2 regions of the Paenibacillus sp. LBL genome follow, and region 1 is predicted to be linked to the other one. Evidence: a T-box and tRNA genes for the amino acid it is inferred to sense, from the RefSeq annotation. Region 1 holds a T-box; the other holds one or more tRNA genes.

Region 1 (12,252 bases):
GCGATGCCGTATTCGGATGATACACCGCCCGATATCATCAAGCAGCGATTTGGCATAAGCAAATCCGCTTTCAAACGTGCGCTTGGCAAACTGATGAAGGACGGGCTCGTTACCCAGAAGGACAGCTGGACGTATATGGTCAATAAAGAAGAGAATACCGATTCTAAGTAACAACCCGGATCATAGGGGAAGCTTCTAGGAAAGTGGTGTCATCATGTTGTCTTACCGCAAGTTTGCTTACGTATATGATCAACTCATGGAAGACATGCCTTATCCGGATTGGATCCGCTTTGCGAGAACAGCCTGGGATAAACACGGAATGCCAAAAAGCGTTGCGGAGCTCGGGTGCGGAACTGGCAGTATCACCATCCCGCTGGTTAACTCCGGATTTGAGGTAACAGGTATTGATCTGTCAGCGGACATGCTGTCCGTTGCCAGACGCAAGCTCGAGGGAACACCGCAGGGGCACCGTTTATTTCGGGAGGGCAGCGTCCGCTGGGTACAGCAGGATATGCGCTCCTGGGAACTGCCAGAGCAGGTGGATTCTGTCATTTCATTTTGTGATTGTGTGAACTACCTGCTGGAGGAGAAGGACATACGCTCCACTTTTGCACGGACTTACAGCGGTCTTAAGGAAGGCGGCACGTTCCTGTTTGATGTGCATCACCCCAATACGCTGATTCGTTATGACGAAGAGCAGCCATTCGTTCTGGATGAACGGGAAGTGTCCTATATCTGGACATGCGACCTGGATGAACGTCGTTGTGAGATTGAACATCATCTTTCCATTTTTGCCAGGGACGATCAGGATCCTTCCGTTTACCGCCGCTTTGAGGAGACTCATGTCCAGCGCGGATACGACCCGGAATGGATGAGAGTTGAACTGGTGAAGGCCGGATTTCGGGATGTGAAATGTTATGCCGATTTTGAGTGGATTGAAGCAGGGCAGGATGCATCCCGGCTGTTCTACGTTGCCGTAAAATAATGAATACTTATGATAAGGAAGGCACTCTTACCGTCTGTTCCAGGACGGCAGGGGTGCTTTTTTGCGTTAAGGACGGTTGATTGTATTCAAAGACACTTCTTTTCCGCTTTGTTTGACTGTGGTTAAGGTTCGGATACAGGGATATGGGTTTGCCTCCTGGACTGTGCTACGATGTTGGAGAGAGAGAAAAGACAGAAATGAGAGCGCTATCTGCAAGGTTGGTTCTATGAATCTATGACGCTCTGAATGATAAGAAATGAGTCCAACGATGATCAAATGTTGCTCATGCAAATTCACAGGTCTGAAGAGAGGATGACGGAATAATGAAACTGTCTGTTTTTACAGTCGCAACACCTGATTTGCAGCCTGAGGCGCTGGCTAAATCAGCGGCTGATGCCGGTATTGAGGGCATTGAATGGCGCTTCAAGGAAGTTCCAGCCGATGCCGCAGAGGAGAAGCCTTCCTTCTGGCGTCATAATCGATGCTCAATAGATCCGGGAGGCACGGAGGAGGATTGGCTTAGATTCCGCCAAGCTGCCGACAAGTTTGGACGGCGCAGTCTTGCGGTGGTCCCCTATCTGACCTGTGGTGATGTGGAAGCAACGGAAAAGGTCATGCAGGCAGCCAAGCTGATCGGAGCTTCATTTATTCGCGTGGGTATTCCGGGATATGACCGAAAGCACAACTACAATGAACTGTACGATCAAGCGGTACGGTATTTACACGAGGTTCAGGACTTGGCAGCGGCTTATCAAGTCAAGGCATTGGTGGAGACACATCATCTGACGATTGCGCCGAGTGCGGGACTAACGCACCGTCTTGTATCCCACTTCAATCCACAGCATATTGGGGTGCTGTATGATCCGGGCAATATGGTCCATGAAGGGTATGAGAATTACCGAATGGGCCTGGAACTGCTGGGTCCCTATCTGGCTCATGTCCATGTTAAGAATGCAGGATACCGCAAGACTCCATCAGAGGATGGAAGCACGGCAGTCTGGTCTGGAGAATGGGTTTCTCTTGCCCAGGGAGCCGTTCCGTGGGTGCAAGTGATACAGGATTTGCATTCGGTGGGCTACGATGGTTATTTCGGGATTGAAGACTTTAGCGGTACGTATGAGTCTACGGAGATGCTGCTCCGTTTTGCCGAGCAGATGAAGGTGTGGGCAGATCATAAACAGCGCGTGTAGACATTCATTCACAAGGGAGGTAAGAAATATGGATCAAGTAAGAGTAGCCGTCATTGGACTCGGCATGGGATTCTCGCATGCCAGAACGCTTGCAGCAGGCCGGATTGCCGGAGGGAAACTCAGCGCTATATGTGACCTCAACCCGGCTAAGCAGGAAGAGGCGAAGGCAACACTGCCCTCGGATGTGAAAATCTGGAATGATGCGGATGCTTTAATAGCTTCGGGAGAGATCGATGCGGTGATCATTGCCACGCCGCATTATGCACATCCACAAGTGGCGATAAAATGCCTCAGTCATGGACTCCACGTCCTGATCGAGAAGCCGGCGGGCGTCTATACCAAGCAGGTTCGGGAAATGAACCTTGCCGCTGCGAGCAGTGGCAAAGTCTTCTCGATTATGTATAACCAGCGCTGTAATCCGCTGTATAAGAAGCTTCGGGAGCTGATTGCAGACGGCGAGCTTGGTGAGATCCGGCGGATGAACTGGATCGTAACCAATTGGTACCGGTCCCAAAGCTATTATGATTCCGGCGGTTGGCGTGCAACCTGGGGCGGTGAAGGTGGAGGCGTGCTGATCAACCAGTCTCCGCATCAGCTGGATTTGTGGCAGTGGACGACCGGAATGATGCCGAAGAGGATTCGTGCCTTTTGTTCGTTTGGCAAATACCGCAATATTGAAGTGGAAGACGATGTGACGGCTTATGCTGAATATGAGAATGGTGCAACGGCAGTTTTTATTACCACAACGGGCGAAGCGCCTGGAACGAACCGGTACGAAGTGACGGGGGACCGTGGAAAAATCGTCATTGAGGACGGAAAGCTTACCTTCTGGCGCCTTCGCGTTCCGGAACCCGAATTCAATCAGCAGTATACCGGAGGTTTTGGAGAACCGGAATGCTGGAAATGCGATGTGCCGATCTCGGGTGATAATCCTCAGCACAGCGGTATTATTCAAAATTTTGTGGATGCCATTCGTCAAGGCACGCCGCTGATTGCGCCGGGCGAAGAGGGGATCCACGGATTGACGCTGTCAAACGCGATGCATCTGTCCACCTGGACCGATCATTGGGTGGATCTGCCCTTGAACGAAGATTTGTATTATGAGCTGCTGCAGGAACGCATTGCCCAATCTTCCAGCCAGAAGACCGTCAGAGAGGTTGGACCGGTTGATATGAGCAAAACGTTCGGAACCTATTAATGAACCGTCAGGAGGCAATCGGTATGGATCGCAGTAATGGAATGCTCTATGCGCCGGTTGGCAAAGCCCAGCCGGTGTGCAAGCCCGGGGATTTTGTCTTTGCCGCCATGTCGCTGGAGCACGGACATATATACGGCATGTGTAACGGATTAATTGAAGCGGGGGCAACTTTAAAATGGGTGTATGATTCAGACCCCGCCAAGGTAGCGGCTTTTCTCGAGACCTATCCTGGCGTAACCGCCGCTTCCTCCGAGGCACAGGTGCTCGAGGATGCGGAAGTTCATCTTGTAGCGGCTGCCGCCATTCCATCGGAGAGATGTGAGCTTGGTTTGAAGGTTATGTCACACGGCAAGGATTATTTTACCGATAAGACGCCGTTCACCACCCTGGAGCAGGTAAGCGCGGCACGTGCAAAGGCGGCAGAGACAGGCAGGAAGTATATGGTTTATTACAGTGAACGGCTGCATGTGGAGAGTGCGGTCCACGCGGGTCGGCTGATACAGGACGGCGTGATCGGCCGCGTGGTGCAGGTGATGGGAACAGGACCGCACCGCTTAAATGCTCCATCCCGTCCGGACTGGTTTTTCCGCCATCAGCAGTATGGCGGCATATTGTGCGATATCGGGTCCCACCAGATTGAGCAGTTTTTGTTTTTTGCAGGCTGCCGCGATGCCAAGGTGCTCAGCAGCAAGGTGGGCAATTATGCGAATCCGGCCTACCCGGAGCTGGAGGATTTCGGAGATGCGACACTTCTCGGAGACAACGGGGCCACGAATTATTTCCGTGTCGATTGGCTGACGCCTGGGGGCCTTGGTACCTGGGGCGACGGAAGAACCGTTATTTTGGGAACGGACGGATATATCGAACTTCGTAAATACATTGATATTGCCAGACATCCACAAGGCGATCATCTGTATTTGGTTAACGGCGAAGGGGAGTTTCATATGGAGCTGCAGGGCAAGGTAGGCTATCCGTTTTTCGGCGAGCTGATCCTGGATTGTCTGGAACGGACCGAGTTTGCCATGTCCCAGGAGCACGCCTTCAAGGCTGGCGAATTATGCGTGATTGCTCAGAATGAGGCCGTGCGCATTCAAGAAAATCATATATAATAGAGAAAAACTCCGCGATGTTCAGGGGTTCTACAACCCCAGGCCGCTAAAGGGGCGATTCTCTTATGTCCTCGTCATCATCCAAAGGGCTGCCAAGCTTCGAGTGGATGCAGCTGAAAGAGCCAATAGATCTGAGCTATTATAATGAACAGCCCCTTATCAGCGGGCAGTTCCATTCCCATGCCTTTTATGAAATCTATTATTTTCACGAGGGATGCTGCACCTATCTAATCGGTGACTCTGTCTTTGCGCTGAAGCCGGGGGATCTGCTGCTGATGAATGGTTTGACGCTTCATTGTCCGAGTGTGGAACCCGATTCCAGATACGTAAGAAGCATTCTGCATTTTGACCCGGCCTGGGTGTGCAAGGGGCTGTCGGAATCGGCCAAGACGATCCTGCTGGACCCCTTCGATACGCTCCGGAATCATCGTATGACCCTAACCGGGACCAATCGGGAAGAGTTCGAGGCCCTGCTGGCCGATATTCATCGCCTGTCAGCGTCCACGACCCACTACCGCCAGGAACGCATGACCTTGCGCATCCAGGAGTTGATGTACGTCATTGCAGGCTGGTGTCAGGCCGCTGTACAGGGTCAGGACTCGATCTCAGAGAAGGAGCGGCATGTCCAGCATGTGGTATCGTTTGTCGAGGAAAATTATATGCACGATCTGACGCTGGAGAGAATCGCCCGCGATATGCATATTACCAAGCATTATCTATCCTCCTTATTCAAGGAGGTGACGGGAACAACGGTGTTTAAATATTTGTATCACCGGCGGATCAACCAGGCTAAAATTTTACTGCGGCTTCACCCTTATCTGAGCATAACGGAGGTCAGCCAGGCATCCGGGTTTAAGCATCTGGCTCATTTCAGCCGGATGTTCAAATCAATGGTCGGAACGACACCGGAGCATTACCGCAGGAGCGGAGATGAACTTTCGTTGACTTGATCGTACATTTTGGGTATAATAGCCACATTAAAATGGTAATATGAAAGCGATGATGAGGATCAGTACTTCCGCATTCGATCATGCAGAGAGCCGGTGTTTGGTGAAAACCGGTTGACGATAGGAATGAACTCGCCTCGGAGCAATGATGTTAACCCGGCCGCTGAATGGCTATTTCAGCAACTGGCCGATGAAGCATTGTCGTCTCATCCGCGATAAGGATGCAAAGGGAGTGAAAGGCAAAGTATGCCTTTGGCTAACTAGGGTGGTACCACGGGAATCAAACCTCTCGTCCCTAGCGATCAACGCTATGGATGATGAGGTTTTTTTGTTTTTGGACAATGGCATCAGGCCTTGTCTCTCGAATGTGAAGGAGGAGCATTGAAGTATGACGGACAATCAGACAACCGGCCACGGCTATATCCCGCAGGCCATCGAACCGAAGTGGCAGCAGTACTGGGACGAGAAAAAAACGTTTAAAACCGAAGAGGCATCATCCAAACCGAAGTTTTACGCACTGGATATGTTCCCATATCCATCCGGCGTAGGCCTGCATGTAGGGCATCCGGAAGGATACACGGCAACAGATATCGTGTCCCGTTACAAACGGATGCGAGGTTACAATGTGCTGCATCCCATGGGATGGGATGCTTTCGGACTCCCTGCAGAACAGTATGCGATGGACACAGGCAAGCATCCCCGCGAGTTCACCGTGCAAAATATCGATACGTTCCGGCGCCAGATCAAATCCCTCGGATTCTCGTATGACTGGGACCGGGAGATCAGCACCACCGATCCGGAATATTTCAAATGGACCCAGTGGATCTTTATCCAGCTCTATAACCGCGGCTTGGCTTATGTGGCTGAAGTGCCGGTTAACTGGTGCGAAGCACTCGGTACCGTGCTGGCGAACGAAGAGGTCATCGATGGCAAGAGTGAGCGCGGAGGACATCCGGTCGTTCGCAAGCCGATGCGTCAATGGATTCTGCGTATTACCGAATATGCAGAGCGCCTGCTTGAGGATCTGGATGAGCTGGACTGGAGCGAAAGCCTGAAGGATATGCAGCGCAATTGGATTGGCAAATCCACGGGTGCCGAGGTTCGTTTTGACATCGAGGGTTACGATGGCCATCTGGAGGTATTTACAACCCGCCCGGATACACTGTTCGGCGCTACCTACTGTGTGCTGGCACCGGAGCATGACCTTGTGGACAAAATTACGTCAGCGGATCAGCGCGAAGCGGTGAAGGCTTATCAAGTTCAGGCTTCCCGCAAAAGTGATCTGGAGCGGACGGATTTGGCAAAAGACAAAACCGGTGTCTTTACCGGAGCATACGCCATTAATCCGGTGAGCGGCGCTAAAGTGCCGATCTGGATTGCGGACTATGTGCTGGCAGGTTACGGAACAGGAGCCATTATGGCGGTTCCGGGTCACGACAGCCGTGACTGGGAATTTGCCAAACAGTTTGGTCTTCCGATTATTGAAGTCGTTCAGGGTGGAAATGTCGAGGAGGAAGCTTACACCGGCAGTGGCGAGCATGTGAATTCCGGTTTCTTGAACGGGCTGGATAATGAAGCGGCTATTCAAGCGATGAATGAATGGCTGGAAAAAGAGGGCAAGGGTCAGAAGAAGGTAACTTACCGTCTGCGTGACTGGCTGTTCAGCCGTCAGCGCTATTGGGGCGAGCCGATTCCGATCCTGCATCTGGAAGACGGAACGATGAAGACCGTGCCGGAGGATCAGCTTCCGCTGCTTCTCCCGGATGTCGATCAGATCAAGCCGTCCGGTACCGGTGAATCACCGCTGGCTAACGTTACGGAGTGGGTGGAAACGGTAGATCCTGAAACCGGCATGAAAGCCCGCCGCGAGACCAATACGATGCCGCAATGGGCAGGCAGCTGCTGGTATTATCTGCGTTACATCGATCCTGACAACCATGATGAATTGTGCTCCAAGGAGAAGCAGAAGGAGTGGCTTCCGGTTGACTTGTACATCGGTGGCGTGGAGCATGCCGTGCTTCACTTGCTGTATGCGCGCTTCTGGCACAAAGTATTGTATGACCTGGGTGTTGTTGATACGAAGGAGCCATTCCAGAAGCTTGTCAATCAGGGCATGATTCTTGGCAACAATAATGAAAAAATGAGTAAATCCCGTGGCAATGTCATCAATCCGGATGACATCGTTAACGAGTATGGAGCCGATACGCTGCGCGTATACGAGATGTTCATGGGGCCGCTGGAAGCGACCAAGCCATGGAACACCAACGGCGTTGAGGGAACGCATCGCTTCCTCTCCCGTGTATGGCGCCTGTTCATCGGTGACGACGGTCAATTGAATCCTAGAATCGTTGAGGGCGAGGGTACGGACGAATTCAAACGTACGCTGCACAAAACGATCAAGAAAGTGACCGATGATTTCGAGCATCTGCGCTTTAACACAGCAATCAGCCAGCTGATGATATTCATCAACGAGGGATACAAGACGGATGAGCTTCCACGGAAGGCCATGAAGAGCTTCGTTCAACTGCTTTCCCCGCTTGCGCCTCACCTGGCTGAAGAGCTGTGGAGCCGTTTAGGCTACAGCGAGAGTGTAACCTATGAGCCATGGCCTGATTTTGACGAGGCTTGGACCGTAGAGGCAGAAGTTGAGATTGTTGTTCAAGTCAACGGCAAAATCGTAGAACGTGCCAAAATCGCGAAAGACATGGATCAAGAAGCCATGCAACAACATAGCCTCTCCCTTCCGAATGTCAAGCAGGCGCTGGAAGGAAAGAGTGTACGCAAAATCATTGCCGTACCGGGTAAACTGGTCAATATCGTGGCCGGTTAATCGTAAAACCGAAGGCAGCATCCAGTTTTGCCAGATCCTCCTCATATTTGTCGTGTGTGGTCTGGATCAATTGGTAGAACAGTCCGTTCAGGTTTGACTCAAGCAGTGTCAAAGCCTGGGCGGTGATGCCTCCGGGAACCGCCACCCGCTCTTGCAGCTGCTCGGGGGAGAAGCCCTCCTCCGTTAGCAGCTTGCCGGTGCCAAGCAGCATTTCACCGGCTAATGCATTGAGGGTCTTACGGTCGATACCGGTCATTTCAACGGCAGCGTCGATCCATTTTTCCATGAATAAACTTAAAAAAGCAGGCCCGCAGCTGGAGAAATCGGAAGTGATTCGCGTGTGCGATTCCAGTATCTCGAGCGGCCTGCTGATATAAGACAGGAGGCTTTCTATAAGCTGCCTGTCTTCTTCTTTTATTCGGGAACCATACATACATAACGATGCTCCGCCTCCGGTAATGTTGGTGATGCTCGGTATGATTTTCGCCACCTTGCATGGCAGCGTTGATTCCAAATGGATCAGTTGCACCGGACTCGTGATGGATATCGCGATTTGCCGGGCTTCCAGCTGATCTTTGATCTCGCTGATGACCGTTTTAAACTCCAGCGGCTTGACACATAAGAAGAACAGGTCGCTCTGTGAAGCTGTCTCTGTGTTAGAGCTGCATACAGTCAAACCGGGATGTCGCTTTGCCAGCTTCTGCGCCTTTTCAGGACTTCGGTTGCTGACTCGAATCTGCTCAGGCAGGAGTGCGCCCGATTGAATGAAGGCTTCGATCAACAGACTTCCCATGCTGCCCGTACCGATAAAACCGACCTTCATGTGTACGTTCCCTCCTTTCGCGCTTTACGGCAGAAATGTACCGTCCTTAAGTTAATGTATGCGGGGAAGATGCCGATGCATGACGGTTTTTCATGTGATTTCGGTGAGAGAATGCAAGTATTCTGTTTTTGAACGCAATGGATATGAATTTTTATGATAAGGAGAGGTCATGAATGAAACGGATATCATTAGGTTGGAGTCTTGCGGCAACCATCGCAGGTTGCGGATTCATTTTGTTTGCAGGCGGCACCGACAAGGGGATCGAGGGCTGGCAGCCGTTAAACGACCAACTGGAGCAAGTGGTGGGGGTTGAAGGAGAAAAGGGAATGAAGACGTCCTCCGCGAACTCCCGGAACGGCGCCGTGGAAGATGCTGCTCCAGCAGAGGCTGGTGACGTTCCTGATGCTGCGAAGAAGGCGGACCCTGATACAGGAAGCGAGCCTGCGGGCAACACGAAGGATCTCTCACTAAGCAGCAGCCAAGGTGCTGCTACCGTAAGCGGTTCCGCAGGCGAAACGTCGCCTCCGGCTTCTGTCCAGCCCGAATCCTCTTCGGGCTCCTCCCAGACCGATGGTGGCGCTCTGCAGACGCAGCAACGAGCTTCTGCTAGTGAGTCTGCCGTGGATTCGCCGTCGTCTTCGGTACAGTCCGGATTGATTAATGTGAACACGGCGGATGCAGCGACTCTGATGGAACTCCCCGGCATCGGGGAAGCCAAGGCCCAGGCCATCATCGATTACCGGAAGCAGTTTGGGCCTTTTCGGAGTATAGCGGATTTAATGAATGTCAAAGGCATTGGACCCAAAATGCTGGAGAAGATGAAGCCTTACTTTGGACTTTAGCTATGTGCTACAATAAAGGAGATATCGATAAGAAACAGGTGACAGATGATGAGTGCAGATCAACGTAAAGATTGGGATACGTATTTCATGGATATTGCCTTTATGGTTTCTACCCGCTCCCAATGCCCGCGGCGTCATGTTGGGGCGGTGCTGGTGCAGGGGAAAAAGCTGCTCGGTACAGCATACAACGGCGCGCCGATGGGGGTTCCTGACTGCTCGGAAGCAGGCTGTATGATAGCGGAGGATTACGAGTTGGTTGTGCAGGATGGCCAGGAGCGCATGGTGAAAAAACAGCGCTGTATCCGCACCATTCATGCCGAACAAAACCTGCTGCTGTTCACAGACCGGATCGACAGGGAAGGCAGCACGGTCTATGTGACCGATGAGCCTTGCTGGACCTGTGCGAATATGCTGGCTAACAGCGGCATTGTCGAAGTGGTATTCCACCGCTCGTATCCGAAGGATTCGGGCAAGGTGTCTCGCATGATGGAACAGAAGGGGATTTTGTTCCGGCAGCTTGAGTCGTACGAGCCCCCACGAGAGACATTAATGACTGTAGCGGAATGATGCGTGAAGGATGTCTACGTAATACTTCTATGAAATAGGATGCGAAATAGGAAGTCACAAAGGAAGAACCTTTGGCTGCGATATGCAGGCACAGGTTCTTTTTTTGTTATGACAACGAAAGGATATACCAATTATGAGGCGAAGGCCGTTACTTGTGTTTACTGTTATATGGGTTATGGGCAGCGGGGCTGCATGTATGTACGATGGATGGAGACTGGCCCTGATTGCTGCCGGGCTGATGCTCCTGCTGCTGGCTGTATGTCATTGGGGACGCACGGGACCTTTGTTTGTGTTCTGCATGCTGTGCTCGTTGTGTTGTTCTACCATCTACTGGGAATGGCACGACGCGTTAAATGTAAGTGATTTGGAATTGCGACTTCCCGCAGCAGAGACAGTGGATACTTATCCTGTGACCGCACAGGGCGTGATTTCTTCGCCTGTGGAGGTGGATGGAGACAGGGCCGATTTCAAAGTTTCGCTGCAGAAGGCTGATCTTGGTTTCAGGCAGTCTACATCAACCCACATGAAAACTCATGCTCACCAGGACAATGACCAGGATCTAAAGACGCATGATGTCGTTATGGTTCAAGTCAGATTATTGGACAAGTCCGAGCTGGATATAGCAGGCCAGTGGCAGCGCGGAGATCATATACAGTTAACCGGAGAACTGCAAAAACCGGGTGAAGCGCGAAATTTTGACGGTTTTGATTATCTTCAATATTTGCGCACCCAGAATATGCATTGGATCATCAAGGTCAAGGGCGCCGACCAAGCGCAGATCACACCACCTGACGGCTGGAGCTTAAGCCATATTCTCAGGTGGAATGATTCTGCCCGAGATACACTCGGCGGCAAGCTGGAGCAATTATACACCGGAGTTCATGCAGGTTATATGAAGGGACTTGTTATTGGCAATCAGGATGATCTGGATCCCGATACATTTATGGAGTTCTCCCGCTTGGGTTTAACACATATTCTTGCGATATCAGGCATGCATGTTGCCGTGGTTGTAGGCTGTCTCTTATTCTTGTGCACGACCCTTCGAATGACGCGAGAGACTTCGCTCACCGTGGTCATGTGGCTGATACCGGTCTATGTTTTGCTTACCGGGGCGAGTCCCTCCATCGTCCGTGCGGGAATCATGGGCATGATCGGCTTGTATGCTGCGAGGCGAAGGCTGTTGAAGGACGGATTGCATATTCTTAGTACTGCGGCACTTGCCATGCTGCTGTGGAACCCGTATTTTCTTGTCAACGTCAGCTTCCAGCTCTCGTTCATCGTGACTGCAGGCTTGATGATTTTCGTGCCGAAGCTGATGCCGCTGCTGAGATTTATGCCCCGCTGGCTTGCGGGCACTGTAGGCATTACGGTGGTGGCTCAGCTTATCTCTTTTCCGCTCACGATTTATTATTTCAATCAGGTATCGCTCCTGTCTGTCATCGCAAATTTGATTCTCGTTCCCGTCATAAGTCTGATCGTTCTCCCGTTAGGGATGGTGTCCCTGCTGCTCAGCTGGGTATGGATGCGGGGAGCAGGCTGGCTGGCGAATATAACCGAATGGCTGAATCAGCTGACATTTCGTATCGTTGAATGGATGAATGCCTCCTCTGCTTTTATGACGTTGTGGCCATCTCCTTCGCTGGCCTGGATATTGGCGTACTATGTTGTCCTGTATGTACTGCTCTCGATTGTGAAGAAGAAGTCAGAGCATCAAGGAGCAGCGATGAATAACTCCGATGACACGGTTCCGTTGGAAGGTCG
Region 2 (12,252 bases), on a different contig from region 1:
CCGCTTCCGGGTCCACTTCATATTCTCCCCGGGATTCCCTGACCCGAGTATTGGGACTGCCCTTGCCAATAATCAGCCAATCCAGACTCACGGAGAAGAATGCAGCGATCTCAATCAATTTATTTGTGCTCGGCGTTGTTTTCCCCCTCTTCCAGTCACCAAAATTTCCTGTGCTGATCCCGAGGGTTTCGCAAAACGCCTTCTTGGTCATACCCCGGCTTTCTATGAGATGTTCGATTCGTTGGTAAATAGACTGCATTAAACAACCGCCTTCCTAATTCTCTCTAAAAAGAAAATATCTTATGTACGTAATTTTTTCTTGCACAATGACTTAATTAAGTGTATAATCAATATATATTGCCTAAATTATACCATAGTACTCATAGATCGTTGTATCTTTTACTCATGAGTCTATTTAGTACGAGGAGCGAGTAATTTTGCCCTACGATACCATAATCACATCTTGGAACAATGCAGTTCACTCCTTGAACAAGGGACTGATGATCATTACCCCCGACGGCATCATCGACAAAATGAACGATCCGCTCATTGCCATGGCCGAACAATACGGTGTTTCCCCTGAGTTCAAGTGGCAGGGGACATCCTTTTTTGATATCACTTCCCAGCAGTTGGGACAGGCCTCATTCGATCATTTTTTTGATGTGGTGGACTTCCCTGCCATCAAGGATGTTATAGCAGGAAAGCTGCCTGAATATTCCTTTGAATATGCAGTGAATGGGAACGGTCAAGATATCTGGGTGCTATGCGAGGTCATGCCGCTGCTTATGAGTGATGACAACCTTATCCATGGAGCCATGCTCTCCTTCACTGACATTACGAAGTTTAAGCACAAGGAGCTGCTGCTGGAGCAAGCACTGGCCCACAGCTATCCCTTGCCGGGACACATTCCGATCTGTGCCGTATGCAAATACGTGCGCCATGCCGAAGAATGGGAGCCGGTCGAGAGCTATTTGGAGAGTCGTCTCCCGATTGAATTCACACATGATATTTGTCCCGATTGCATCCGCAGATTATACCCCAAATATTCCTCCATCCTGGATGATCCCCAGATACCTGATTAGATGAATACATAATACAGCACAAATAAGCAGCTTCGTCATCCGAATAATACGGAAGGCGAAGCTGCTTATTCATCATTCGGCGATCTTTCGTATATTACGCGCTCACAAAACGAAGCAGAGGGCTTATGAGAGCCGGCAGCACCGATACATGCCCTTCCCCCTCAATTTCGGTAAAAGCGGTTTCCAGCACGTCTTCTTGCCCCTTGAGAAACGCATACAGCTCTCTGGCGTCTTGAACCATGGACGGTTTCTCCTGAGCTCCGACATATATGTGCAGCTCTTTGCGCTGTCCAGTTTGCAGTATACGCGCTTTCCCTTCTTCCCATTGCTTGTACAGCATGTAGTTCTTCCACCATACGGAGGGACATGCCGCTATGTACCGCTGAAAGGCCTGCGGCCTGGTAAACAGTGTATGCAAGGTAAAATAACCCCCCAGCGAGTGCCCAAATAACGCCTGCTTCGCAAGGTTTACCGGATACTGCCGTTCTACTGCTGGCTTCAGCTGATCCTCGATGAACGCATGAAATGCCTCGACACCGCCTGTCTCCGGCCATTGAAATCCATTGGGACGGACCGGCAGCTCATCGGTATCCGCATATTCCGTAAAGTTATAGAAACGCTCATTACTCACGATAGGACTGTCGCTGTCAAAGCCGATGCCCACAATAAGAGCCGCAGGGATGCCGCGGGGCGTACGAGACTGAATGCGAATCGCCTCTGCAAGCGATCCGAAGGTAGCATTGGCATCCAGTGAATACAACACAGGATACCCGCCCTCGGGCGGAGGTCCCATCGGCTCGGCGATGAAGATACGGTATTCACGGCCCGTAAGGTCGGACTGCATAGACCAGGTCACCGTCCCGGGTATGTGAAACAAGCTGTCGTTAGGCTGGGCGCTTGGCCCCTCACCCTGAGCTTGCTTCGCCTTCAGCTCCTCCCCTTGGGCCTCCTTCATGAACAACCATTGCAGTGCATCGGGAAATCTTCTGGCCATAAAGATGGCGTCATGGGTTCCATCCGGATCTACCTTCAGCTGCAGTCGCTGCTTGCTCATCCCATTTTCACCCCAAAACCGATGGGCCTCAAGGTTATTAGGGAACATATTCTTCTGTGCATTTTTCTTATATACACCCTCTTGACGCCCCACAGACATAAATACCCTCAGGCTGGCTGGCAGGCTCCCCTGCTGCCTGATGAAATCCATAACCCCCTCATACCACAGCGAAGCCGACAGCATCCCGATTCTTCCAAAACTCTCGGGACGCCAATATCCCGCAAACATCGAGATCAGCCCGCCAAAGGAGCCGCCGATAATCGCCGTATGTCCAGGCTCAGGTAGTGTCCGGTATTGTCCGTCAATGTGGACTTTAATGACGTCAGCCACTTCGTCTACGTAGGCTCTGCCCTGCCCTCCGAAGGGGGGATTCCCATCCAGCAGAGAATCTGCCGGCCATGGCGTATACTCATCATTGCGGTTTACAGGTGATATTCCGACCAGGATAACTTCATCCAATTGCCCGGTTGAAAACAAATGCTCCACATAATTCAGGCAGTCCATGAACAAATCTCCATGATCCTGCACATAGGCAACAGGATAAAAGCGTTCCGAATCATCCTGATAAGAAGGAGGCAAATACAGTTTGAGTTCCCTGTTCTCAACCACCAGCTGCTGATAACGATTCATGTAATCCTCCCGAAAGCTTCTTTTATTTTCTCATGCGAATCAATAGATAGATGAAATAAGGCACTCCGATCACAGACACCACAATCCCTGCAGCCAGTTCGGCCGGAGCAAATATCGTTCGGCCGATGAAATCGCCGATGACAACAATCGCCATCCCGGCTATGCCGCTGACAGGTATGATATGCCTGTGCCGCAGTCCCACCAGCTGTCTGGCCAGATGCGGAGCGATCAGACCGACAAATCCAATGCTGCCGGACACGGCAACACTCGCGCTGATCAAGCCGATGCTGCACAGCAGCAAAATATTTTTCTCACGTTCTACAGATACCCCTACACTCTTCACGCTTTCTTCACTAAGCTGGAACAAGTCGAGCACCTGTGAGCGGAACCATATAACAGGCGGCAAAATAATGAGCCAAGGCAGCATAGTGACCACGAACTTCCAATTGGCACTGTGAAGGCTGCCGGCCAGCCAAGCTACGGCCATCTCGTAATCCGACGGGTTCATTTTGAGAGAGAAGAACATCGTTATGGCCCCAAAACCGGAAGCAATCGCAATACCCACCAGGATAAGCCGCTGCGGGTCCAGCTTCCCGCCTTCTCTGGCAAACATAAATATGGCCGTTGTCGCTGCTAACCCGCCTGCAACGCCAAACATGGGCATCATCATAACCCCAAGCCAGCCTGACATCGTGATCTGCCCCTGCAGTAAGAACATGAACAGAACAACCGCCATGCCTGCGCCGGCATTGATGCCGAGAATGCCCGGGTCTGCAAGTCCATTACGCGTTACGCCCTGAATAACGGCCCCGGCCATGCCCAGCGCAAATCCTACGAGTGCACCAAGTACAATGCGCGGAAGACGGAATTCAAACACAACGAGATCGAAGTCCGAATTGGGATTCAACCGGAGCAGCGTCTGGAATACTTCCTTAATCGACATGTCAAAGGTTCCGTTCGTCAAACTGAAGTATATCGCCGTCAAGACAATAGCAATTCCTCCAGCAACCACAAGCGGGAATCGATAATACGTGTTACGCACGCTGCGCCCCTCCCCTCGTCTTGATCAGATACAGGAAGAAAGGAACCCCGATTATTGATGTAATGACACCGACCGGCGTTTCAAACGGGAAATTCACAAAGCGCGCAAGAATATCACATAACGCAAGAAACATGCCGCCTAATACTCCCGAGACGGGTACAATCCATCGATAATCGGAACCTGACAGGAACCGGGCTATATGAGGGATAATCAAGCCCACAAAGGCAACCTTGCCCGCCAGCGCCACCGACACGCCTGTCAGAATAACAACCGCCAGCATCGCGAGGGCTTTGATCAGCCATGTATTCACACCAAGCCCCTTGGCCGTCTCATCTCCAAGCGACAGGAGTGTGATCGATTTGGACAATGCGATGGCAAGGCATAGACCAACGATAGCAAAAGGAATGCTCAGCTTGATCAGCTCAGGGTCCATTGCATGCAGCCGGGCATTGTACCAGAAGCTGATGTTTTGCGAGATTTGAAAATAGGCGGCTATCGCCTCTGCAGTCCCGCTAAGAAACGTACCGATCACGGTACCGAGTATAGCCAGCCGAACCGGACTGAGCCCATTCGGTATGAGCCACGCCAATCCGAACACAACGGCAGCCCCGATGGCCGAACCGATCAATGAACTGACGATGTACATATTGGAGCTGGCATTCGGGATAAATACCATAAACAGCGTGACGGCAAACACAGAACCGTCAGACACCCCCATAATGGATGGTGAAGCCAGATAGTTCCGCGTCATGCCCTGCATTAAAGCTCCTGAAACCGCGAGGAAGGCACCGATGAGCATCGCGCCTACTACCCTTGGCATTCGGGAGCTCATAATAATCTGATGATCAACACTCTCCGAGTCAAAAGCAAAGATGGAATCCCAGACGGTATCCATCGTAATATTCTTGGCCCCATACAGGATGGAGGCCGCTATGAGTAATAAACAGACTGCCGGGGCCATCACAAGGATGACAGCCGGCAGTGATTTTTTGAACCCCATGAACAACACGCCTTATACGTTTATACTGGAACTTTTATTTACTTAGTCAGATTCTCGACTGCAGCTTTCAGGAACATAATTTTGCTGTATGCTGTTCCGCCTTGAGCAAGCGGATCGACCACATTGACAAATGCGGTGCCGTTCTTGAATGCGTTCAGGTTCTTCATGATTGGATCATTCTGCAGCTCTTCCAGTGCATTGGGCGTATCCTTGTTCTCATCTGGTGAGAACTGTACGAATACATAATCCGGATTCATCTCCGCAATTTTCTCTTTTGAGATCAATTCCTGTGCCTTGGCTGCCGCTACTTCTGCTGGTACTGCAATCCCCAAATCCTCATACAACACCGGGTTAAAGAATACGCCGGCAGGGTATATGTACATCTCGCCTGCACGAATACGAATCGCCAGAACCTTCTTGTCCTTCAGGCTATCTCCAAGGGTAGTTTTGACTTCTTCCAAATCTTCTTTATATTTGGCTATTTCCTGCTCAGCCTGCTCCTGCTTACCGCTTAACTCGCCAAGCAGTTTCAAGTTGCTTTCCCAGTTGGTTGACACATGGGAGTATGGAATCGTAGGCGCAATTTTGTTCAACTGTTCAATAACTTCAGGTTTGGCTTTGGACGATCCCAAAATGACATCAGGCTTCAGAGACAGGATCGATTCAAAATTCGGCTCCATTTTCTCACCGACCGACGTGGCTTCCTTCGTAATCGACTCAAACATCGGCGGGAATTTGCCTGAGAAGGTGATGGCTCCAACCGGATTTACATCCAGTACAATGGCGTCCTCCATCGCTTCAACCGCACCGGTGATGACAATACGATCCGTTTTTGCCGGAAGTGTGTATTCCTGATCGAGGTATTTCACAACCTTTGTATCTGACTCAGCGGTTTTCGCTTCTTCATTCGAAGTGCTCTCCTCCGCGGGTTTGCTCGTTTCTGCCGCACCGTTCGTGCTTGCTGCGTCCGTATCCTTAACTTCGTTGCCCTCTCCACAAGCGGATAACACCAAAGTGAATACCATCAACAGCCCTAAGACCCATTTCATTCTCTTCATCTCTCTCCATTTACCCCTTCCATGATCAATGATCACTTAATAATTGATAATGATTATCATTATTGATTATGGTATAGGATTTGCCCTTTTTTCACCATGGACAAATAACCGGATTCATCATGGACATTTTCCGGAAAACAACCGGAAGGCCTCCTCAGCCATATGCTCCATCGCGATGGGCGAGTACTCGCGCCAAGGATAAGAGGATAATTGATGGAATGATCCCTCTCTCACTGCTGGGAGCGTCATCCATTCCGGCGTAGCCTGCAATCTTCTCCAATGGGCCAGTGTCTCGGAATCCTGACGAATCAGAAGCAGAATATGCCCTGCGCAGCTCTCTTTGATCTGCTCCATCGTCAGCCCCCTGCCGTTCTCGAAATCCAAAGACAGCGCGGGCTGGAAATTAAAATCATCATATAATAATTCCTTCATGCCCGGATGACTGTAACTCATCAGCTCATCCTGATGCAGGCGTGCGGTCAAAAGGGTCCGCTGTCCCATCCTGCCAGGGGGGAGCTTCTCGCGGTAGGACGATATTTTCCGATGAAACCCTTCAATCCACTGCTCCGCCTCCGGCAGCTTGTCCAGCACTTCCGCCAACCCAAGCAGATTGCTCTGCCATCCCTCATGCTCTCCCGGCATCTCGTAGAGAGGGGCGATCAGCCGAAGCTGGTCCTTCTCCCATTCTTCTATTCCGTATGCACAAACAATAAGCTCCGGACGCGCCGAAGCAAGCTTCTCCAGATTCGCATATTTATTATGATTCTGACGGTACGCATCGAGATGCACCGGAATATCCGGACCGAGAACATTATAATAGTGTTGCGACCACTTGGGATGAAGCGGAGCTGCATATGGCGTGAAATCCAGCGGCATGACATAGCCCAGTAGGGTAGTTGAACCATACAGGGCCATTTTATTTTTCCTTGTCTTCATATACACCGAGGGAGAGATTCCAAATGCCTTCTTAAACTTGCGGCTAAAATAAAACTCATCCTTGTATCCCACCATATGCGCAACTTCCCGCAGCAAAGAATCCGAACCCAGCATCAGCTGCTTCGCCTTGTTCAAGCGCACATTCGCCAAATAGTCCATCGCGCTATGACCATACGTCTTCTTATACACCTCTACAAAATATTTAGGACTCAGCTCGGACAGGCCGGCTAGTTCGTCGATCGTTAAATCTTCATTATAATGTTCTTCAATATACTCCTTCACCCGCTCCAGCGCTTGTCTCTTGTCGTTCTTGGCGTATGGACCGCATCCAGCGACCATTGTATATAACAGCTCTTGAAAATCAATCTGTACCCTCCACTGTTTTAGGGGGTCCTTGCTGTGAAATTCCTTGTGCATCGTGCGGCAGACAAGATTCAAGCGGTCAGGGGAGCTGACAACGAATATGCCGTCATAGGGCGTGAAAGCTGCGTCGTCCACCTCATGCAATCGACCACAGCCCAACTCGCCTTCATAAAAACCAAAATGAAGGATCGCAACCGCCGTCAACTCTTGTTCCTCCACACTTCGATGATCGTCGCTCGTAATACCAAACGTGGATCCCGCCGCACAAAAATAAACACACCCCTTATTCATTCGGGTGATTTGTTCTGCCTGCTGCAAAGAGGCCTCCCCGCTAAGGGGGACGACCAGGGCCGACTGTACGGTCAGCTGTTGGTCAAGGGACAAGCTGTGTCCATGAACGATATCGATATTCCATAAACGGGCCATCAGCCCTCCGTATTCTTTCGGATCATTCTTATCACTGCTATTGCTCATCAGATTTAACATATATATTAGATCCCAACCTTAATTAATGAGAATGGTTATCATTATCATATAATTATCACACACCCTGTCAAATGTCCAGTGGGACCATCCTCTTTTCAGAATTGTCACAAGTATAGACCCAACATAAAAAAGCAGCCTTGCCTCCACAGGGAGTCATGACTGCTTCTTCAAATGGGATATATCTAATGAAGGTACATACAGGTGGGTCTTTAGAATGCGATATTTTCCTTCCCCTCCATGAGGAGCCTCTTCCTAGGCCCGCATATTCAGGGTTAATTCCGCCGAAGGCGCTGCCGGTTGCGAGCCCGGGCCTCGCCGCCCTTGCGGCCTGCCTCTTCGCGGCTCATCTTGGCATCTTCGGTATGGTTCTGATTTCTCGACTCTCCACCCATCTGGCCGATTTCTTGATAGAACTCACGTCCATGTGAGCTTGAGGTTGACTCTCCGCCTTTGCGTCCGATATCCTCATAGAAGTCCTTGCCATGGGTATCCGAAGTAGCTTCTCCGCCCTTCTGGCCGATCTCCTGATAAAACTCCTGATTATGCGAATTAGACGTAGATTCTCCACCTTTCCTGCCGATTTCCTGGTAGAAATCTCTATCATGAGCACGAGAGGTTGCCTCCCCGCCCTTTCGTCCAATCTCTTGATAAAATTCTTTGTTATGGTTGTTCGCAGTAGCTTCTCCACCTAAACGTCCTGCTTCTTCACGGCTCATCTTTCCATTGTTGTTGTTCTTAGCCATTCTGAATCACTCCTTATAGGTTATTGGAAGTTGTTGCTCGTCCACGGTATCATATTAACCTTGTGAACGGCGATGAAACATAAATTTTGCATAAATGCGCAAGTTTGCATCAAGGTCATCCTGCACAAAGTATTGATATACACGAAAAAAAAGCCCCGCACAAAGTGCGGGACTTTTTATCAAAATCTGTATGCGGTAGAGAGGACTCGAACCTCCACGGGTATACACCCACTACCCCCTCAAGATAGCGTGTCTGCCATTCCACCACTACCGCATAATACAAGGGTACATCCATCGATACTAAATAAAAAATGGTGAGCCATGAAGGACTCGAACCTTCGACACCCTGATTAAAAGTCAGGTGCTCTACCAACTGAGCTAATGGCTCTCGATGACAATCTTGCAGCTGCCATATAAGAAAAATGGTGACCTGTAGGGAATAACCTCTCTTCGTTCGAGACTGCGATGCTTATCCTAACGAAGATCTTGCTCCGACGAATCGACGGGGTTCTCATCCCTGAGGTTATATAAGAAAGTGGTGACCCGTAGGGGATTCGAACCCCTGTTACCTCCGTGAAAGGGAGGTGTCTTAACCCCTTGACCAACGGGCCACTTTAACCACGTCGCCGTGACGACAAGATTGAGTATAGCATAAATTTAAAAATGCTGGCAAGCTTTTTTTTCGTAAATTTTAATATTTATTTTCAGTGTTTTTTCGGCCCATAATCAGCCCAAGAAACCAGCCGCTAGCTGCGTTTCTGTGACGGTATTTCCCACACCCTGCACATGGTATGCATGAGCGTCCACTCTCGAGCTTACGATCTTATGCAGCTGTTCATCTATAAAATGCAAAGCAGCCCCATCATCGGCAGCATATCCGGATTGCGCCTCACCATTAAGTACAAGATTATGGTACGACGGCCTTCTCTTACTCTCGCCATCATAGTGAGGGCAATGGCTTCCCTTCAGCATACCCAACCCCTCAAGCTTGTACAAGGGTGCATTCAGCGGATCTGTAATCCCTTCTTCAAACCAGCATATGGAGCCAGCGCTTAACCCCGTTAATAAAACACCGAGACTGCGACGTATGCCTAACGCTGCTTATGCTCCGACGAACCCTATCCAGGGTTCTCATCCCTTTGCAAAAAAAAGCCCCCAATCACTTTGTGATGGGAGCTTTCTTCGATGTAACGCTAAACGGAGAGAGAGGGATTCGAACCCTCGCACCACTTACGCAGTCTAACCCCTTAGCAGAGGGTCCCCTTATAGCCACTTGGGTATCTCTCCATATGGCTCCCCGAACAGGACTCGAACCTGTGACAACTCGATTAACAGTCGAGTGCTCTACCAACTGAGCTATCAGGGAACATTAAATAGAATACTAATAATTTATCATGACTTCTTAGGGGAGTCAAGCGATAGAAGCGTAAGACGTCCGCTGCACTTGCCGCACCTGTACCGGGCCGGGTTCATCTTCCGTTTCCGCAAATACTCGGTCCCGCAGGCGCCGCAGCGCAGCATATAGCGATAAGGTTCCGGCTGGCGACCCGTTGCCTTGCCCTTCGGCAAAGATTTGCAGAATCGGCTTCCTCCAACGGCTTGCAGCAATTTTTTGAAATCGGCATCCCGATGCTGATACCCCCTCCCTGCAATATGCAAATGGTAATGGCACAGCTCATGCTTAATAATCTTCTCGACCTCTTCCCTGCCGTGCGTAGCAAGCTGATGCGGATTGATCTCGATATGATGGCTCTTCATAAAATACCGGCCGCCCGTTGAGGACAAACGCCGGTTAAAGGTCGCCTGATGCCTGAACGGAACCCGGAAGCTCTCCAGCGAAATTTTCTCAACCCAAGCCTGCAGTTCTTCATTGCTCATCTCGTTCATCATAACAATATCTGATCCTTCCTTTACCTTATAAATGCTACTTGAATTTTAACTTCTCTCTGGGCTACACTGTCAAGTAGAAAGTATGGAGGGAGAACCTGCAATCATGCCGAACATGCGTTACGTTATATTAAAGGGACACGAGGGGCTGCAGTTCGTCGAAATGCCTGGTGACCACGCTTACCAGCTCAGTGCTCTGAATTTACGCCTTAACAAGGAAATCGATAAACTCACCGCCCCAGGCAAACCTCAGCTGCCTCTTGCTGTAGCTGAATGCGACAATCTTGATCTGCTGCAGGAATCGCTGAGCATTCAAGGTGGTCTGGACTACATAAATGAGCTTGAGCAGGCTTTTGCTTCCCTTAACGAAACAGAGTATCCACTCATCTCGCTGCTAACCGAGATTCGGGCTCTTCAAGCCCAGCTTGAGCAGTGGTACGAGGAAGAGGCGTAATAATCGAGGTAGACCTGCACGCTTTGGGCTTTTTCCCCATATGCTATCCATACAGATGGAATTAGCAAGAGGAGGAGATACCCTTGCCGCAATGGCTCTGCAATCAATTAATACGTGCTTTCCGTAAAAAGGACAGACGTCAGATCAAGCTGCTGAACGAGTGCTGGTACTTTTACCGGAATTCACCGGGCGAAGAGAATTCGAATGCCCGATAGGGCGCTGCAACCGATCCATAAGTATGACAATAAGCCGGACTGCTGTCCGGCTTATTTTTGTGTGTATTTTATCATGATAGCTGAAGGGGAGCACGATCTACTGCAACTTACAGAAAGCTGCGCTTAGCCGGCCAGGAGCCTTGTAGCTTCCGCAGAAAAATAATTTGTCCCGTATGGTATGCATCATGCGTAATTAAGCTGGCTATCCGCTGTGGAGATTCGGTGATCTCTTCTTCCGGCATCTGTTCTATTTTTTGTCTTAGCGCAGTATGAACTTCCTTCAGCTGCTCCTGAGCTGTTTCCCACGCCTGCTGGCTTGGATCGTGTATGAGAAAAGTCTCGTCATTGCCGATTCCTTCGTTACTTAGGGGTGTCCCTTCCAATCTTGCGAGCAGCCGCTGCTTATAATACAGCAAATGCTGCACGTTCTCCCAAATGGAATTCGCTGCCTCCCCCTCCGGTTTCCAAAGAGCCTGCTCAGCCGTCACATCCTTCAGCGCAGGAAGAAGCGGCGGATACCAGTCCTCCTGCTCCATAGCGTTATCCCAGTAAAGTAACAACAGTTCTCGCATGTTCATATTCGATCGCCTCCATTTTAATATGTAACTACCTTAAATAAAATAGATCGTTACTGATAAACTAACATACTGCCGCCTCCATTACAAGTAACTAGCAACATAAATTTTTACTTGTTACAATAATGGAATGAGAAAGGATGAGTTTCATGTTATGGGATGATTTTCTGAACAGTGAATGGCATGACTGGAGAGGCAGCGGCCGGTCAGAGGACAGGCTTTATCGTGAGGATTGGCTCACCGATTTTATAAACGAATATCATCTTCAAATGACCCTGCCGCTAAAATCGGATGAACTGGATCTGTTAAAACAGCTTCGCTCCTTCCTCCGAAAATGCGTGCAGCACATCGTTGCGGGAGAACCCCCTTCCCGCCAGCAATTGGAGGAATTGAACCGCTGGATGGCCGCAGGGCCAGTCGTGCGCCAGCTTGGGATGCAGGGGGACCAGAAATTCGTGCTGACCTACACCCCTGTAAATCCGGATTTGCAGGTGTTATCCGCGGAGATAGCGGGTTCTTTTGCGCAAACCTTGGAACAAGGCGAGCTGACTCGATTCCGCATCTGCACCAACCCGGATTGTCTGTGGGTGTATTACGACGATACGCGCAACCGCTCCAAGCGATACTGTGATGACAAGGCCTGTGGCAACCTCATGAAAGTGAGACGGTTTCGGGCGAAGAAAAAGCAGCAAGCCGATATCGAGAACTAGGCTAGGGTTAGGGCGCT

Evidence for each region. The T-box of region 1 lies ahead of leuS (leucine--tRNA ligase). A T-box ahead of a tRNA ligase gene usually reads a tRNA of that ligase, here a tRNA-Leu.
Region 2: it has a tRNA-Leu gene. The T-box ahead of leuS (leucine--tRNA ligase) is inferred to sense a tRNA for this amino acid. The anticodon was not compared.

What each region holds. Positions count from the first base shown of each region.
Region 1 covers NZ_JARXYU010000007.1:268,537-280,788, reverse strand. The annotation lists gene M2277_RS17740 (CvfB family protein) at 1-171, shown strand, start outside; gene M2277_RS17735 (class I SAM-dependent DNA methyltransferase) at 215-985, shown strand; gene M2277_RS17730 (sugar phosphate isomerase/epimerase family protein) at 1,309-2,175, shown strand; gene M2277_RS17725 (Gfo/Idh/MocA family protein) at 2,204-3,373, shown strand; gene M2277_RS17720 (Gfo/Idh/MocA family protein) at 3,397-4,482, shown strand; gene M2277_RS17715 (AraC family transcriptional regulator) at 4,548-5,432, shown strand; T-box leader at 5,473-5,729, shown strand; gene leuS (leucine--tRNA ligase) at 5,818-8,259, shown strand; gene comER (late competence protein ComER) at 8,240-9,082, opposite strand; gene M2277_RS17700 (ComEA family DNA-binding protein) at 9,256-9,924, shown strand; gene M2277_RS17695 (deoxycytidylate deaminase) at 9,973-10,491, shown strand; gene M2277_RS17690 (ComEC/Rec2 family competence protein) at 10,688-12,252, shown strand, end outside.
Region 2 covers NZ_JARXYU010000026.1:33,508-45,759, reverse strand. The annotation lists gene M2277_RS29795 (helix-turn-helix domain-containing protein) at 1-259, opposite strand, end outside; gene M2277_RS29790 (hypothetical protein) at 438-1,082, shown strand; gene M2277_RS29785 (alpha/beta hydrolase) at 1,177-2,766, opposite strand; gene M2277_RS29780 (FecCD family ABC transporter permease) at 2,789-3,808, opposite strand; gene M2277_RS29775 (FecCD family ABC transporter permease) at 3,801-4,808, opposite strand; gene M2277_RS29770 (ABC transporter substrate-binding protein) at 4,847-5,866, opposite strand; gene M2277_RS29765 (AraC family transcriptional regulator) at 5,984-7,651, opposite strand; gene M2277_RS29760 (KGG domain-containing protein) at 7,924-8,394, opposite strand; tRNA gene M2277_RS29755 (tRNA-Leu) at 8,586-8,668, opposite strand; tRNA gene M2277_RS29750 (tRNA-Lys) at 8,707-8,782, opposite strand; tRNA gene M2277_RS29745 (tRNA-Glu) at 8,931-9,005, opposite strand; gene M2277_RS29740 (Type 1 glutamine amidotransferase-like domain-containing protein) at 9,121-9,483, opposite strand; tRNA gene M2277_RS29735 (tRNA-Ser) at 9,593-9,681, opposite strand; tRNA gene M2277_RS29730 (tRNA-Asn) at 9,685-9,760, opposite strand; gene M2277_RS29725 (SprT family protein) at 9,787-10,284, opposite strand; gene M2277_RS29720 (hypothetical protein) at 10,388-10,735, shown strand; gene cmpA (cortex morphogenetic protein CmpA) at 10,819-10,950, shown strand; gene M2277_RS29710 (DinB family protein) at 11,058-11,528, opposite strand; gene M2277_RS29705 (CGNR zinc finger domain-containing protein) at 11,675-12,235, shown strand.